DNA from 4 places in the Mesorhizobium sp. LCM 4576 genome. Region 3 is predicted to be linked to each of the others. Evidence: predicted binding sites of a transcription regulator. Region 3 holds the regulator's gene; each other region holds the start of a gene.
What was found. Region 3 encodes LexA, which represses DNA repair genes until DNA is damaged. Its sites were predicted from a motif close to TGTTCNNNNTGTGTTCNG; they were not measured.
Positions count from the first base shown of each region.

Region 1: LCM4576_RS08920 (YifB family Mg chelatase-like AAA ATPase) is a predicted target of LexA. The motif match lies at 2,496-2,513, and genes of this name have one in related genera.
Region 2: LCM4576_RS29845 (helicase-related protein) is a predicted target of LexA. The motif match lies at 982-999, and genes of this name have one in related genera.
Region 4: LCM4576_RS22640 (DNA-processing protein DprA) is a predicted target of LexA. The motif match lies at 939-956, and genes of this name have one in related genera.

Region 1 covers NZ_MDDT01000017.1:15,253-19,377, forward strand. The annotation lists gene LCM4576_RS08905 (glycosyltransferase) at 1-819, shown strand, start outside; gene LCM4576_RS08910 (GtrA family protein) at 885-1,295, shown strand; gene gshB (glutathione synthase) at 1,518-2,459, shown strand; gene LCM4576_RS08920 (YifB family Mg chelatase-like AAA ATPase) at 2,606-4,125, shown strand, end outside.
Region 2 covers NZ_MDDT01000061.1:5,665-8,068, forward strand. The annotation lists gene phbB (acetoacetyl-CoA reductase) at 1-466, shown strand, start outside; gene LCM4576_RS29845 (helicase-related protein) at 1,221-2,404, shown strand, end outside.
Region 3 covers NZ_MDDT01000004.1:160,649-164,882, forward strand. The annotation lists gene LCM4576_RS00985 (ComEC/Rec2 family competence protein) at 1-886, shown strand, start outside; gene lexA (transcriptional repressor LexA) at 880-1,620, opposite strand; gene glp (gephyrin-like molybdotransferase Glp) at 1,737-2,942, opposite strand; gene moaC (cyclic pyranopterin monophosphate synthase MoaC) at 2,942-3,418, opposite strand; gene trpC (indole-3-glycerol phosphate synthase TrpC) at 3,420-4,232, opposite strand.
Region 4 covers NZ_MDDT01000041.1:50,513-52,829, forward strand. The annotation lists gene LCM4576_RS22635 (TIGR02679 family protein) at 1-639, shown strand, start outside; gene LCM4576_RS22640 (DNA-processing protein DprA) at 1,066-1,974, shown strand; gene LCM4576_RS22645 (hypothetical protein) at 1,967-2,317, shown strand, end outside.

The DNA of each region.
Region 1 (4,125 bases), on a different contig from region 3:
GTGCGCGAGCCGCGTCAGGGCAAAGGCAATGTGGTGCGGCGCATGTTCGCCGACATCGACGCCGACATCTATGTGATGGCCGACGGCGACGGCACCTACGCGCCGGAGGATGCGCCGCAGCTGATCAACGTCCTGCAGACCGAACGCTCCGACATGGTGGTGGGCACCAGGCGCGGCGTGACCGACGATGCCGGCCGCAACGGCCACGCCTTCGGCAACCGCGTCTTCAACCGCCTCTACAAGGGCCTGTTCGGGACCGACTTCACCGATATCTTCTCCGGCTACCGGGTGTTTTCGCGCCGCTTCGTCAAGAGTTTCCCAGCCGTTTCCGGCGGCTTCGAGATCGAGACCGAGATGTCGGTGCATGCCTCGCAGCTGAAACTGCCGGTGAGCGAGATGGCGCTCGATTACGGCCGCCGCCCGGAGGGCTCGTCGTCGAAACTGTCGACCTTCCGCGACGGCGCCAGGATCCTGTGGATGTTCGCCATGCTGGTGAAGGAGACGCAGCCGCTGCGCTTCTTCGGCACCTTTGCGCTGTTCTTCCTGGCCGCCAGCATCGGCCTGATGATCCCGGTGCTGGTCGAATTCGCCGAGACGGGGCTCGTGCCGCGCATGCCGACCTGGGTGCTGTCGATCGGCATGCTGCTTCTGGCCATGCTCTCGATGATGACCGGCTTCATCCTCGATTCGGTGTCGCGCGGCCGGGCCGAGCAGAAGCGCATCTTCTATTTGTCGATTTCCTCCGGCCGTGCCGAGCGCCAGGCAGCCGGGCAGGCCTTGCCGAAGAGCGAGCCGGGCAAGGCCCCACGGGCGGCTTAGAGCATGATCCCGAAAAGTGGGAACCGGTTTTCGGAGAAGATCATGCTCCAACAACGAGTTAGATCGTGAGGGCGATCCAAGGAAAACGCCATCACGATCTAGTGGGCCGCCTCTTCCGCTTCGCCGTCGCCGGCGGCATCGGTTTCGCCGCCGACGCGGCGGCGCTCTGGCTGCTGCTTGCCACCACGCCGCTCGGCCCGCTCTTGGCGCGCGTGCTGTCGATCGGCTTCGCGCTCTGCGTCACCTGGCAGATCAACCGCCACCTGACCTTCGCGCCGTCGAGCCGGGGCCTCGCGGAGGAAGGCGCCCGCTATGGCGGCGTCGGCATCGCCACCAGCATCGTCAATTACCTGGTCTATTGCGCCATCCTGCTCGCGCTGCCGGCGCTGCCGCCGCTGGCGGCGCTCGCCATCGCCTCGATCGTCGCGATGACGCTGTCCTTCCTGGGCTATTCCAGGCTGGTCTTCGACCGCTGAGACCGTTTGGAAATTCTACTCTGGCGGCCATCTGATGGCGTTTTCTGCGCTTCCGGTGCTCACGGACCAAAAGTCCGCTGCGCTCCGGTTCTCGAAACCACCACCATATGACTCGCCAGAGCGAATTTCGAAGCAGTCTCTGAGCGTCTGCACCAAGCGAGCACGATTGGCAGACGCCGCCAATTTCCTTATATCGGCGGCTGAGTTCGCCGGAGACCCGAGATGCCGCTGAAAATCGCTGTCCAGATGGACCATGTCTCCACCGTGTCGATCGCCGGCGACACGAGCTTCGCGCTGTCGCTGGAGGCCCAGCGGCGCGGCCACAAGCTCTTCCATTACACGCCCGACCGGCTGTCGATGCGGGACGGCAAGGTGTTCGCGCGCATCGAGGAGATGCAGGTGCGCGACGAGAAGGGCAACCACTATTCGCTCGGCGAGAAAGTGCGCACCGACCYTTCCGAGATGGACGTGGTGCTGCTGYGGYAGGACCCGCCCTTCGACATGAACTACATCACCACCACGCACATATTGGAGCGCATCCATCCCAAGACGCTGGTGGTCAACGATCCGGCCTGGGTGCGCAACAGTCCGGAAAAGATCTTCGTCACCGAGTTCCCGGACCTAATGCCGGAGACGCTGATCACCAAGGACCCTCAGGAGGTGGCCGCCTTCCGCAAGGAATTCGGCGACATCATCGTCAAGCCGCTCTACGGCAATGGCGGCGCCGGCATCTTCCATCTGCACGAGGCCGACCGCAACCTCGCCTCGCTGCTCGAGATGTTCGGCCAGCTGTTCCGCGAGCCCTATATCGTGCAGCGCTACCTCAAGGACGTGCGCAAGGGCGACAAGCGCATCATCCTGATCGACGGCGAGCCGGTGGGCGCCATCAACCGCGTGCCGGCCGAGCACGATTCCCGCTCCAACATGCATGTCGGCGGCCGCGCCGAGAAGACCGAGCTGACGGAGCGCGAGCGCGAGATCTGCGCCCGCATCGGACCGGCGCTGAAGGAACGCGGTTTCATCCTCGTCGGCATCGACGTGATCGGCGACTACATGACCGAGATCAACGTCACCTCGCCGACCGGCGTGCGCGAAGTGCAGCGCTTCGGCGGCGCGGATATCGCGGCCCTGTTCTGGGATTGCGTGGAAGGGAAGCGGGGGTAATTCTCGCCACGACGCCCGTTGCATGAGCGGGAACGATGTTCCCGTAATGTTCTTGCCTCGGCCRCAAAACTGTGGTTGTCTGGCGTGAGGTCTTGCGCGGGCTGATGGCAGCGTCGCGGGGAACTGCATCCGGGGGCGCGGGAAACATGGTGGCGCGGGTTCGCACGGTGGCTTTCCAGGGCATCGAGGCCTTGCCGGTCGATGTCCAKGTGATGGTCGGGCCGGGCAAGGTCGGCATGCAGATCGTCGGCCTGCCGGACAAGGCGGTGGCCGAAAGCCGCGAGCGCGTGCAGGCAGCGCTCCATGCATCCGGCCTGTCGATGCCGTCGAAGAAGGTGACGGTGAACCTCGCGCCGGCCGATCTCCCCAAGGAAGGCAGCCATTACGACCTGCCGATCGCGCTCGGCCTGATGGCGGCGCTTGGCGCCATTCCGGGCGACATGCTGGCCGGCTATGTGGTGCTTGGCGAATTGTCGCTCGACGGCACGATCGCGGGCGTGGCCGGCGCGCTGCCGGCGGCCATCGGCGCCAATGCGGAGAACAAGGGCCTGATCTGCCCCTTCGCCTGCGGGCCGGAGGCGGCCTGGGCCGGCAAGGATTTCGACATCCTTGCGCCGCGCAGCCTGATCGCCATCGCCAACCATTTTCGCGGCACGCAGGTGCTGTCGCGGCCCGAGGCCGGCATCCAGCTGGCGGCGCGCGATCTTCCCGACCTCGCCGACATCAAGGGCCAGGAAAGCGCCAAGCGGGCGCTGGAGGTGGCGGCCGCCGGCGGGCACAATCTCCTGATGGTCGGGCCGCCCGGCGCCGGCAAGTCGATGCTGGCGCAGCGGCTGCCCTCGATCCTGCCGCCGCTGGCGCCCAAGGAGCTGCTCGAAGTCTCGATGATCGCGTCCGTCGCCGGCGAGCTCGGCGAAGGCAAGCTCACCGACCGGCGGCCGTTCCGCGCCCCGCATCACTCCGCTTCGATGGCGGCGATGGTCGGCGGCGGCCTGCGCGCGCGTCCAGGCGAAGCCTCGCTCGCCCATCACGGCGTGCTGTTCCTCGACGAATTGCCGGAATTTTCACCGCAGACGCTGGACGCGTTGCGCCAGCCGCTGGAGACGGGCGACTGCATGATCGCGCGCGCCAACCACCGCGTCACCTATCCGGCGCGCATCCAACTGGTGGCCGCGATGAATCCGTGCCGCTGCGGCATGTCGGGCGAGCCCGGCTATCGCTGCCTGCGCGGCGACCGTTGCCGCACCGAGTACCAGGCGCGCATTTCCGGTCCGATGCTCGACCGCATCGACCTTCGGATCGAGGTGCCGGCGGTCTCGGCAAGCGACCTGATCCGGCCGGACAAGGCCGAGACGAGCGCCGCGGTGGCGCAGCGCGTGGCGCGTGCGCGCACCATCCAGCGCGAACGGCTGGAACGGCTGGGGGCTGCCGCCACCACCAACGCGCATTGCCCGCCTTCGATCATCGAGGAGGTCGCCAAGCCCGATGCCGCCGGCCTGACGCTGCTCAAGGACGCCAGCGAAAAGCTCGGCTTCTCGGCGCGGGCCTATCACCGCGTCTTGAAGGTGGCGCGCACGCTGGCCGACCTCGACGCCAGCGAAACCGTCGGCCGCATCCATCTCGCCGAGGCGATTTCCTATCGCATGAGCGCGGAGCGGATGGCGCA
Region 2 (2,404 bases), on a different contig from region 3:
CGACGCCATGTTCCACAAGATGACGCCCGCGCAGTGGAAGGAAGTCATCGACACCAACCTTTCCGGCGTCTTCAACATGACGCATCCTTTGTGGAGCGGCATGCGCGACCGCAAGTTCGGCCGCATCATCACCATCTCCTCGATCAACGGCCAGAAGGGCCAGGCCGGCCAGGTCAACTATTCGGCCGCCAAGGCCGGCGATATCGGGTTCTCCAAGGCGCTCGCGCAAGAAGGGGCACGGGCCGGCATCACCGTCAATGTCATCTGTCCGGGCTATATCGCCACCGACATGGTCAAGGCGATCGACGAGAAGGTGCTCAACGAGCGCATCATCCCGCAAATCCCGGTCGGTCGTCTCGGCGAACCGGAAGAGATCGCGCGCTGCGTCATCTTTCTCGCTTCCGACGAAGCCGGTTTCATCACCGGCTCGACCATCACCGCCAATGGCGGCCAGTACTTCTCCTGACATCATTTGTCGCCAAGGCGGCTCCGGCACCGGAGCCGCCTTTTTCGCCAGCGGCATAGCCGGCGTGACACCTTGCCTCAATCCGGCACGCAAAAGTTAACGGCCGCGACCGCACTCTGTGCATAAACCCTAAGACAAGCTGTGAATCCTCGGTGGGTAAGCTGTGGACAACACCATATCTAGGGGTGAACAAACCAGGAAACTTTGCCCTTCTCTGATTCGTCGCCGATTCGTTCTGGCTTTGGCCGAAAGATTAACGGCGGACGGCCCAAACATCGCTGAAATCGTTAAAATCAATTAAGAAAGCTCAACAATTTCATAACCTTGACGACGCACCCCGAGTCGATCGCGATCGTTCACCGGCAAAGGTTAACGACAGCCCGGCTCCAACGGAGGCTAGGCATGAATCGGGCCAATTTCCCGATTCAGCATGTGGTGCGACTCGTCGTCAAAAAATCCACATATAGCCGTGAACAAAACCTGAATCAGGGTGAGTCAGCGATTCGTCGCTGATTCGTTCCAGACTCGTTCCAGCCGTTAACAGCAGCCGGTTTTGACCGGTGCTCGCATTCCCGCCTGCTCCCGGAAGAACATTCCGCTTTCGCTCGGCGTCCTAAATCCCTATGTGTCGGCTGTCACACGCGGCGGCGCCGCGCTTCCGACCAAAAGCATGATCCCGAAAAGCGGGAACCGGTTTTCGGAGAAAGATCATGCTTGAACAATCAAAGCGGCAGAAACACTTATTTCCGAGCCGATGAATATCCAGCCGAAACACTCCCAGCCGCTGATCCTTTCGGGCCGCGACGTGACGGCCGTGCTGGGGCCTACCAACACCGGCAAGACCCATCTCGCCATCGAACGCATGGTCGCGCATGAGACCGGCATCATCGGCCTGCCRCTGAGGCTGCTCGCCCGCGAGGTCTATGCCCGCGTCTGCGAGAAGGTCGGCGCCCACAAGGTGGCGCTGATCACCGGCGAGGAGAAGATCGTGCCGGYGAGCGCGAAATATTCGGTCTGCACCGTCGAGGCGATGCCGCGCGAGACCGACGCCGCCTTCGTCGCCATCGACGAGGTGCARCTCGCCGGCGATCTCGAGCGCGGCCATATCTTCACCGACCGCATCCTGCATCTGCGCGGCCGCCAGGAGACGCTGCTTCTGGGCGCGGCCACCATGCACGGCATCCTGCAGCGCCTGTTGAAGGGTGTGTCGGTGGTGACGCGGCCGCGACTTTCGCATCTCGCCTATGCCGGCTCGAAGAAGCTCACCCGGCTGCCGCGACGCACCGCAATCGTCGCCTTCTCGGCCGACGAGGTCTATRCCATCGCCGAGCTGATCCGCCGCCAGCAAGGGGGTGCGGCCGTCGTGCTCGGCGCGCTCTCGCCGCGCACCCGCAACGCCCAGGTAGAGATCTTCCAGTCCGGCGACGTCGACTATCTCGTCGCCACCGACGCCATCGGCATGGGGCTGAACCTCGACCTCGAGCATGTCGCCTTCGCCCAGAACCGCAAGTTCGACGGCTACCAATACCGCAACCTGACCGCCGCCGAGCTCGGCCAGATCGCCGGCCGCGCCGGCCGGCATCTGCGCGACGGCACGTTCGGCGTCACCGGCCAGGTCGATCCGTTCGACGAGGATCTGGTCGCCAAGATCGAGGCGCACGACTTCGACCCGGTGAAGGTGCTGCAATGGCGCACCGCCGATTTCGACTTTTCCAGCCTCGATGCGTTGAAGCGCTCGATCGAGGCCAATTCGCCTGTCGAGGGCCTGACCCGCGCGCTGCCGGCCGTGGACGCGCAGGCACTGGAGCATCTGTCGAAGGACGGCGACATCCGCGCTCTGGCCACCGGCAAGGAGCGCGTCGCGCTGCTGTGGGAAGCCTGCGCGCTTCCCGACTACCGCAAGATCGCGCCGGCCCAGCATGCCGACCTCATCGCCTC
Region 3 (4,234 bases):
GGCGGTCATGCCGATCGTCTCGCTGATCGTCATGCCGTTCGCCGTGCTGAGCGCACTGGCCATGCCCTTCGGCTTCGACGGTCCGTTCCTCTTTGTCATGGGCAAGGGGCTGACGGCGATGATCGCCATTTCGTCGTGGATCTCCGAGCGCTCACCGGTCGACGCCGTCGGGCTGATCTCGATCCAGTCGGTGCTGCTGGCGACGGTCGCGCTGGTGATCGCGACGATGGCCACCACCTGGCTGAGGCTTGCCGCCGTTCCCTTTGCGCTCGCCGCGCTGCTGGCCATTCCGCATGTCCGCACGCCGGATGTACTCATTTCCGAGGACGCGCATCTGGTGGCGATGCCGATCGGCGGCGGCGAGCTTGCCGTCAATCGCGAACGTTCCAACGAGTTCACCACCGACAACTGGAAACGGGCGCTGAAAGCCGAGACAATCGTGCCGCCGGAGACGTTTGCCAAAGATGCGCTGGACATCGCCGATCCCGTCGACCTGCCGCCCGGCTCGCCGTTCTACTGTACGGGTGATCTCTGCATCGGCCGGCATCCATCCGGCGCCATCGTCGCACTCGCTGAAAACCGCGACAGTGCCCGGCCTGCCTGCGGCTTCGCTGATCTCATCGTCATCAACGACGCCACCGCCTACAATCCTTGCTACGATCCGCGCGTGCTTGTCGTCACCAAGCGGCAGCTGGCGCGCGACGGCAGCGCCGCCGTCTTCTTCGATCCGCAATCGGCAACCGCGCGGCCGGCCGTCCGCTATGCTGTGGAAGAGCCATATCGGCCCTGGCACGAGCAGCGGAAATATACTCGCGAGGCGAGAGGACTGCCGCCTTATCAAAAGCCTGAGCGGGCGGATGCGAAACCTTCGCAACCGGATCAGTAGCGGCGGATCAACCCAACAAGCTTGCCCTGCACCTTGACCCGGTCCGGCCCGAAGATGCGGGTCTCGTAGGCCGGGTTGGCGGCCTCCAACGCGATCGAGGCGCCCTTGCGGCGGAAGCGCTTGAGCGTCGCTTCCTCGTCATCGACCAGCGCGACCACGATCTCGCCCGGGCTTGCCGTGTTGGCGTTGCGGATGATGACGGTGTCGCCGTCGAAGATGCCGGCTTCTATCATCGAGTCGCCCTTGACCTCCAGCGCGTAATGCTCGCCGCCGGCGATCATGTCCGGCGGCACTGTGATCGAATGCGTCTGGTGCTGGATGGCGTCGATCGGCACGCCGGCGGCGATGCGGCCCATCACCGGAATGGATACGGCGGACCCGGCATCGTCGTCATTGCTTGGCGTCGGGGCGCGCGATGGCGCAGCCGGCTTGATCTGACGGTTGAGATTGTTCTGACCCAGGCTTCCCTGGATGACGCTCGGCGAAAACTTCTTCGCTGCATTGAGGCCGGGGGCGATCGAGTCGGGCAGCCGCAACACTTCCAGCGCTCGCGCCCGGTTCGGTAGCCGGCGAATGAAGCCGCGTTCCTCCAGCGCCGTGATCAGCCGGTGGATGCCGGACTTGGAGGCGAGGTCGAGCGCTTCCTTCATCTCGTCGAAAGACGGCGGAATCCCGCTTTCCTTCAGCCTTTCGTGGATGAACATCAGAAGTTCATGTTGTTTGCGCGTCAGCATGGCGGCCCCCACGGGTTCTGAAACCAGAATCAGAAAAACAAACCCAGAACAAACACTATCTGTTCCAGTTGTGTTCCGCAACCGTTTAAAGTTTAGTGAATTTGTTGACGTTTTGTTTAGCGTAACATCAGAACGCTGCATTCGGCGCCGGTTTCGGCTGCCGGCGCGAAAGGCTCGCGCACGATCAGGCCGTTGGCGTCGGCGAGCATTCTGAGCATCGAGGAGTCCTGGATGCTGAAGGGAGTCGCAATCAGCGTGCCGGCGTCCTCGCGCACGACGGCGCGCACATAGTCCTGCCTGAGGTCGTTGGCCTGCATCGCGGCGCCCAGCCGGGCCACCCGCACGTCCTGCCTGTGGTCGCGGCCGCCGAGCCGGGCAAGCAGAGGCTTCAGGAAAAGCTGCGAGCAGACGATGCTGGCCACCGGGTTGCCGGGCAGGCCGATGCAGCGGACATTGCCAAGCCGGCCGAACATCAGAGGTTTGCCGGGGCGCATGGCGATCTTCCAGAAGTCGAGCTGCATGCCTTCGCCGGTCAGCACGTCATGGATCAGGTCGTGGTCGCCGACGGAGGCGCCGCCGAGCGTGACGATGACATCGGCATTCGCCTCGACCGCTTTCCTGACCAACGCGGCGATCGCCTCCTTGCGGTCGGCGGCGATGCCGAGATCGAGCGCACGTGCGCCGACCGACTGGGCGGCGGCGGCGACGCCATATGCATTCGACGAAATGATCTGATCGGGGCCGAGCGCGCTGCCCGGGGGCAGCAGTTCATCGCCGGTGGCGATGATTGCGACCAGCGGCCGGCGTACGACATTCAGGGCGGGATGGTTGGCCGAGGCGGCCAGCGAAAGGGCTGCCGCATCGAGCACGCGGCCCTTTTCGAGCAGCACGTCGCCCTCACCGAAGTCGAGCCCGCGGCGGCGTACGTTGCGTGCTTTCGCGGTCGGTTCCGTGACCTCGATCCTGCCATTGCCGCGATCGCGGACGTTTTCCTGAATGACGATGGTGTCGGCGCCTTCAGGCAGCGGCGCGCCGGTGAAGATGCGCACGGCCTGGCCTTCGCCGACGGTCCCGGAAAAGCCGCGGCCGGCAGGCGCCGTGCCTATGACTTCGAGTTGCGCCGGCGCCGAAGCGACGTCGGCGGCGCGCGCGGCGTAGCCGTCCATGGCGGAGGCGTTGAAGGGCGGCTGCGTGCGCAGCGCCACGACCGGTTCCGCCAGGACCCGCGCGGCTGCATCCGCCAGCGGAATGCTTTCGCCCGGCAAAGGTGCTGCGCCATCGAGCAGGCGTTCGAGCGCTTCGGCGACCGGAACCAAAGCCATCAGGCATCCACCTTGTAATCGCCCGACTTGCCGCCGGTCTTCTCGACCAGCCGGATACCGGAAATCACCATGCCGCGGTCCGCCGCCTTGGCCATGTCGTAAATGGTGAGGCAAGCGACCGAGGCGGCGGTCAGCGCCTCCATCTCCACGCCGGTCTTGCCGGTGACACGGGCGAGCGCGGTGACCCTGAGGCCGGGCAGCGTGCGGTCCGGCTCGATCTCGACGGCCACTTTGGTGAGAAGCAGCGGATGGCAAAGCGGGATCAGCTCATGCGTCTTCTTCGCGGCCATGATGCCGGCGATACGCGCTGTGCCCAGCACGTCGCCTTTCTTGGCGTCGCCAGCAAGAATCATCTCCAGCGTTTCAGGTTGCATGGAGACAACGCCTTCGGCGATCGCCGTGCGCGTCGTCTCGGCCTTGTCGCCGACATCGACCATGTTGGCTTCGCCCTTGGCGCCGAGATGGGTGAGGGCCATATCAGACGGCCTCGGCCGCTGCCTTGCCCGTCAGCAGAAGCTCGGTTGCCGCGGCCACATCGGCCTGTCGCATCAGGCTCTCGCCGACCAGGAAGGTGCCGATCTTGCTCTTCTCCAGCCGGCGGCAATCCTGATGCGTGAAGATGCCGCTTTCGCCGACCAGCAGCCGGTTCGCCGGCACCATCGGCGCCAACCGTTCGGAAGTCTCAAGGCTGGTCTCGAAGGTCCGCAGATTGCGGTTGTTGATGCCGATCAGCCGCGACGACAATTTTAGCGCACGCTCCATTTCAGCCTCGTCATGCACCTCGATCAGAGCGTCCATGCCGAGCTCGAAGGCGGTCGCTTCGAGGTCCCTGGCCAGCGTGTCGTCGACGCTCGCCATGATGATCAGGATCGCGTCGGCGCCCCAGGCGCGCGCTTCGTAGACCTGGTAGGGATCGAACAGGAAATCCTTGCGCAGGGCCGGCAAGCGTACCGCTGCCCGCGCCGCCGTCAGGAATTCCGGCGCGCCCTGAAAGGACGGAGCATCGGTCAGCACCGAAAGACAGGCTGCGCCACCTTTCTGATAAGCCCCGGCGAGCGCCGGCGGATCGAAATCGGCGCGGATCAGGCCTTTGGAAGGGCTGGCCTTCTTGATCTCGGCGATCAGCGCGAAGTTGCCGGCCCGGCGCTTGGCGTCGAGCGCCGCGAGGAAGCCGCGCGTCGCACCGGCATCCTTTGCCCGCGCCTTGATCTCGGCGAACGGTACCTTCGCTTTCGCCGCGGCGATCTCGTCGCGCTTGTAGGCTTCGATCTTGCGCAGGATATCCGACAAGG
Region 4 (2,317 bases), on a different contig from region 3:
GACGATCCCGATGCGCAACTGGCCGGGGGTGGGCAGCGGGCCCGCGACATCTGGGCAAGGGCGGGCGTTCTGGTCAACGAACTGGCTCGTCCGGCCCTGTTCCTTAACCTGCCGGTGCGCGAGGCCGAAAGCGACCGCTGGCTTCCGGGAGAGCCGGCCTATGCATCGCTGCGGTCGTTGTTGCGCTTGCCGCCTCTATGGAATGTGGCGGATCGCAAGATCCATGTCTGCGAAAATCCAAACCTGCTCGCTATCGCGGCCGATAGCCTGGGCGCCGGCTGCGCGCCCCTGGTCTGCACCGACGGCATGCCAGCGGCCGCGCAACGAAGTCTCCTGTCCCAGCTGGCGCACGCCGGGGCGAGACTCTGCTATCATGGCGATTTCGACTGGCCGGGATTGCGCATCGGCAACTTCGTCATGCGCGACCACGGCGCCGAGCCGTGGCGCTTTGGCGCCATCGACTACCTCGCCGCAGTGCGGACGCAATCTGACATGACCCACCCACTTGGAGGGAAAGCGGTCGAGGCATGCTGGGATGGGGCGCTGACGGCCGCAATGGAAGGCCATCGCGTGGCGATCGCGGAAGAGGCCGTGGCCGACTCCTTATTGGAGGATCTCGATATTGCAAGATCTCGATGATCGATAGGGTAGCCAGCGCATGCTCGCCGCGAGCGTGGGCGAGTACGACATACTTCAGCTGTCGAGAATGGAGCTGCGGAGCGAAAGGGCGGTGATGCTYTCCTGGAGAAGGCTGCGAGGATGAACGCGCCACACTTGGYACGTCGATTGGCGCTGCGAAACGCTCTTGACCAGGACTCGTCCTCGTCMGGCTCGCCGTAGCCAGGAGGTATTGGATGTGAAATCGGTCTTTATTCGGCTGCTCTTGTACGAGAGCCGTTGTAAACGTTGCGCGTTCAAGCTAGCTATGACCTTAGCTTTCGAACAAAGCATGAACAACTGCAGTTGATGGCGCCGCAAAAGGGGCCACCTTGAGGATCAGACGTTACACTCTTGAACCTGATTGAGATTTGGCCGAGGCTTTGTGAGCAGGAGAGAGAGGCGACAATGCATCTAGCGCGCAAAGAAAATTTCGGCCCGGCGGTCTCGCCAATTTCGCCGCGTCTCGAACTAGGTGCTTACGAGGCCCTCTGGCTTCGAAAGGGTGCAACCTTTAAGACGATAGCGGACAAGTTCGCTGGTGATCCGTCGGCGCTGCCTTCTGACTTTGTCAGCGTGGCCGAGGCGAACGATTGCGCTCGCCTGGTGTTTGCCGAGACGGTGAAGAAAGGTGTGGCTCCTTTTGGCGTGCGTATCCATCACGCTGGCGACTATCCGCAAAAGCTGCGTGACGCCAAATATCCCATCGAACTGCTTTATTTTCAAGGAATATGGGAGCTGACGGAAACGCGCTGCATTGCCATTGTCGGTGCTCGAGACGCCACCGATGAAGGAAAACAGCGCGCCAAGCAATTGGCGCGTGACCTGACGGCTCGCAAGCGCCCGGATGGGAAGGACGAWTTCACTATTGTCTCTGGCCTGGCTGCTGGTATCGACCGTGTCGCTCACGAGGCCGCCATCGCCAACGGAGGGCGCACTATTGCCGTGATCGGAACGCCGCTCGGCACCTACTATCCGAAAGAGAACCGCGATATGCAGGATCGTATCGCAAAGGAATTCTTGTTGATTTCGCAAATCCCATTCCTGCGATATGCGGCTCAAGCCGTCCCACAGAATCGGCTTTTCTTCCCGGAGCGCAACGTAACCATGAGCGCGCTGACCGAGGCGACGATTATTGTCGAGGCGAGCGATACATCAGGTACGCTTACGCAGGCACGCGCGGCCTTGTATCAAAAACGCAAGCTATTCATTCTTGACTCCTGCTTCCGGAAGGACCTGAGGTGGCCRCACGCCTACGAAGCGCAGGGTGCGGTCCGGGTGCGTTCAATGGAGGACATCTGGAGCCATCTTGACTAAGGTCCTCTTTCGCCAAATCGATGACAGCAATCGCGCCGATCATTCGAGACTGACGGCCGAAGACAACTGCCTTTTTCTATATGAGTTTACAGCCTTCGAGCACACCAACGGCCTTGGCTTCCGCTTTAGCGACACCAACCAACTGATCCACAATCTTAAGAAGAAGCCGTCCGAGCGCCTCACGAAGGGCGGCTGGAAATACAAAGGTATCGCCATCCAGAAATGCGCGATCGCCCTACGCCAGGCGATTAACCCGGCCTGGTTGGCAACTGGAACTATCGTGCCCGTCCCCTCGTCAAAGGCGCGAAGTCATGCGGACTATGACGACCGCCTGACGCAGATC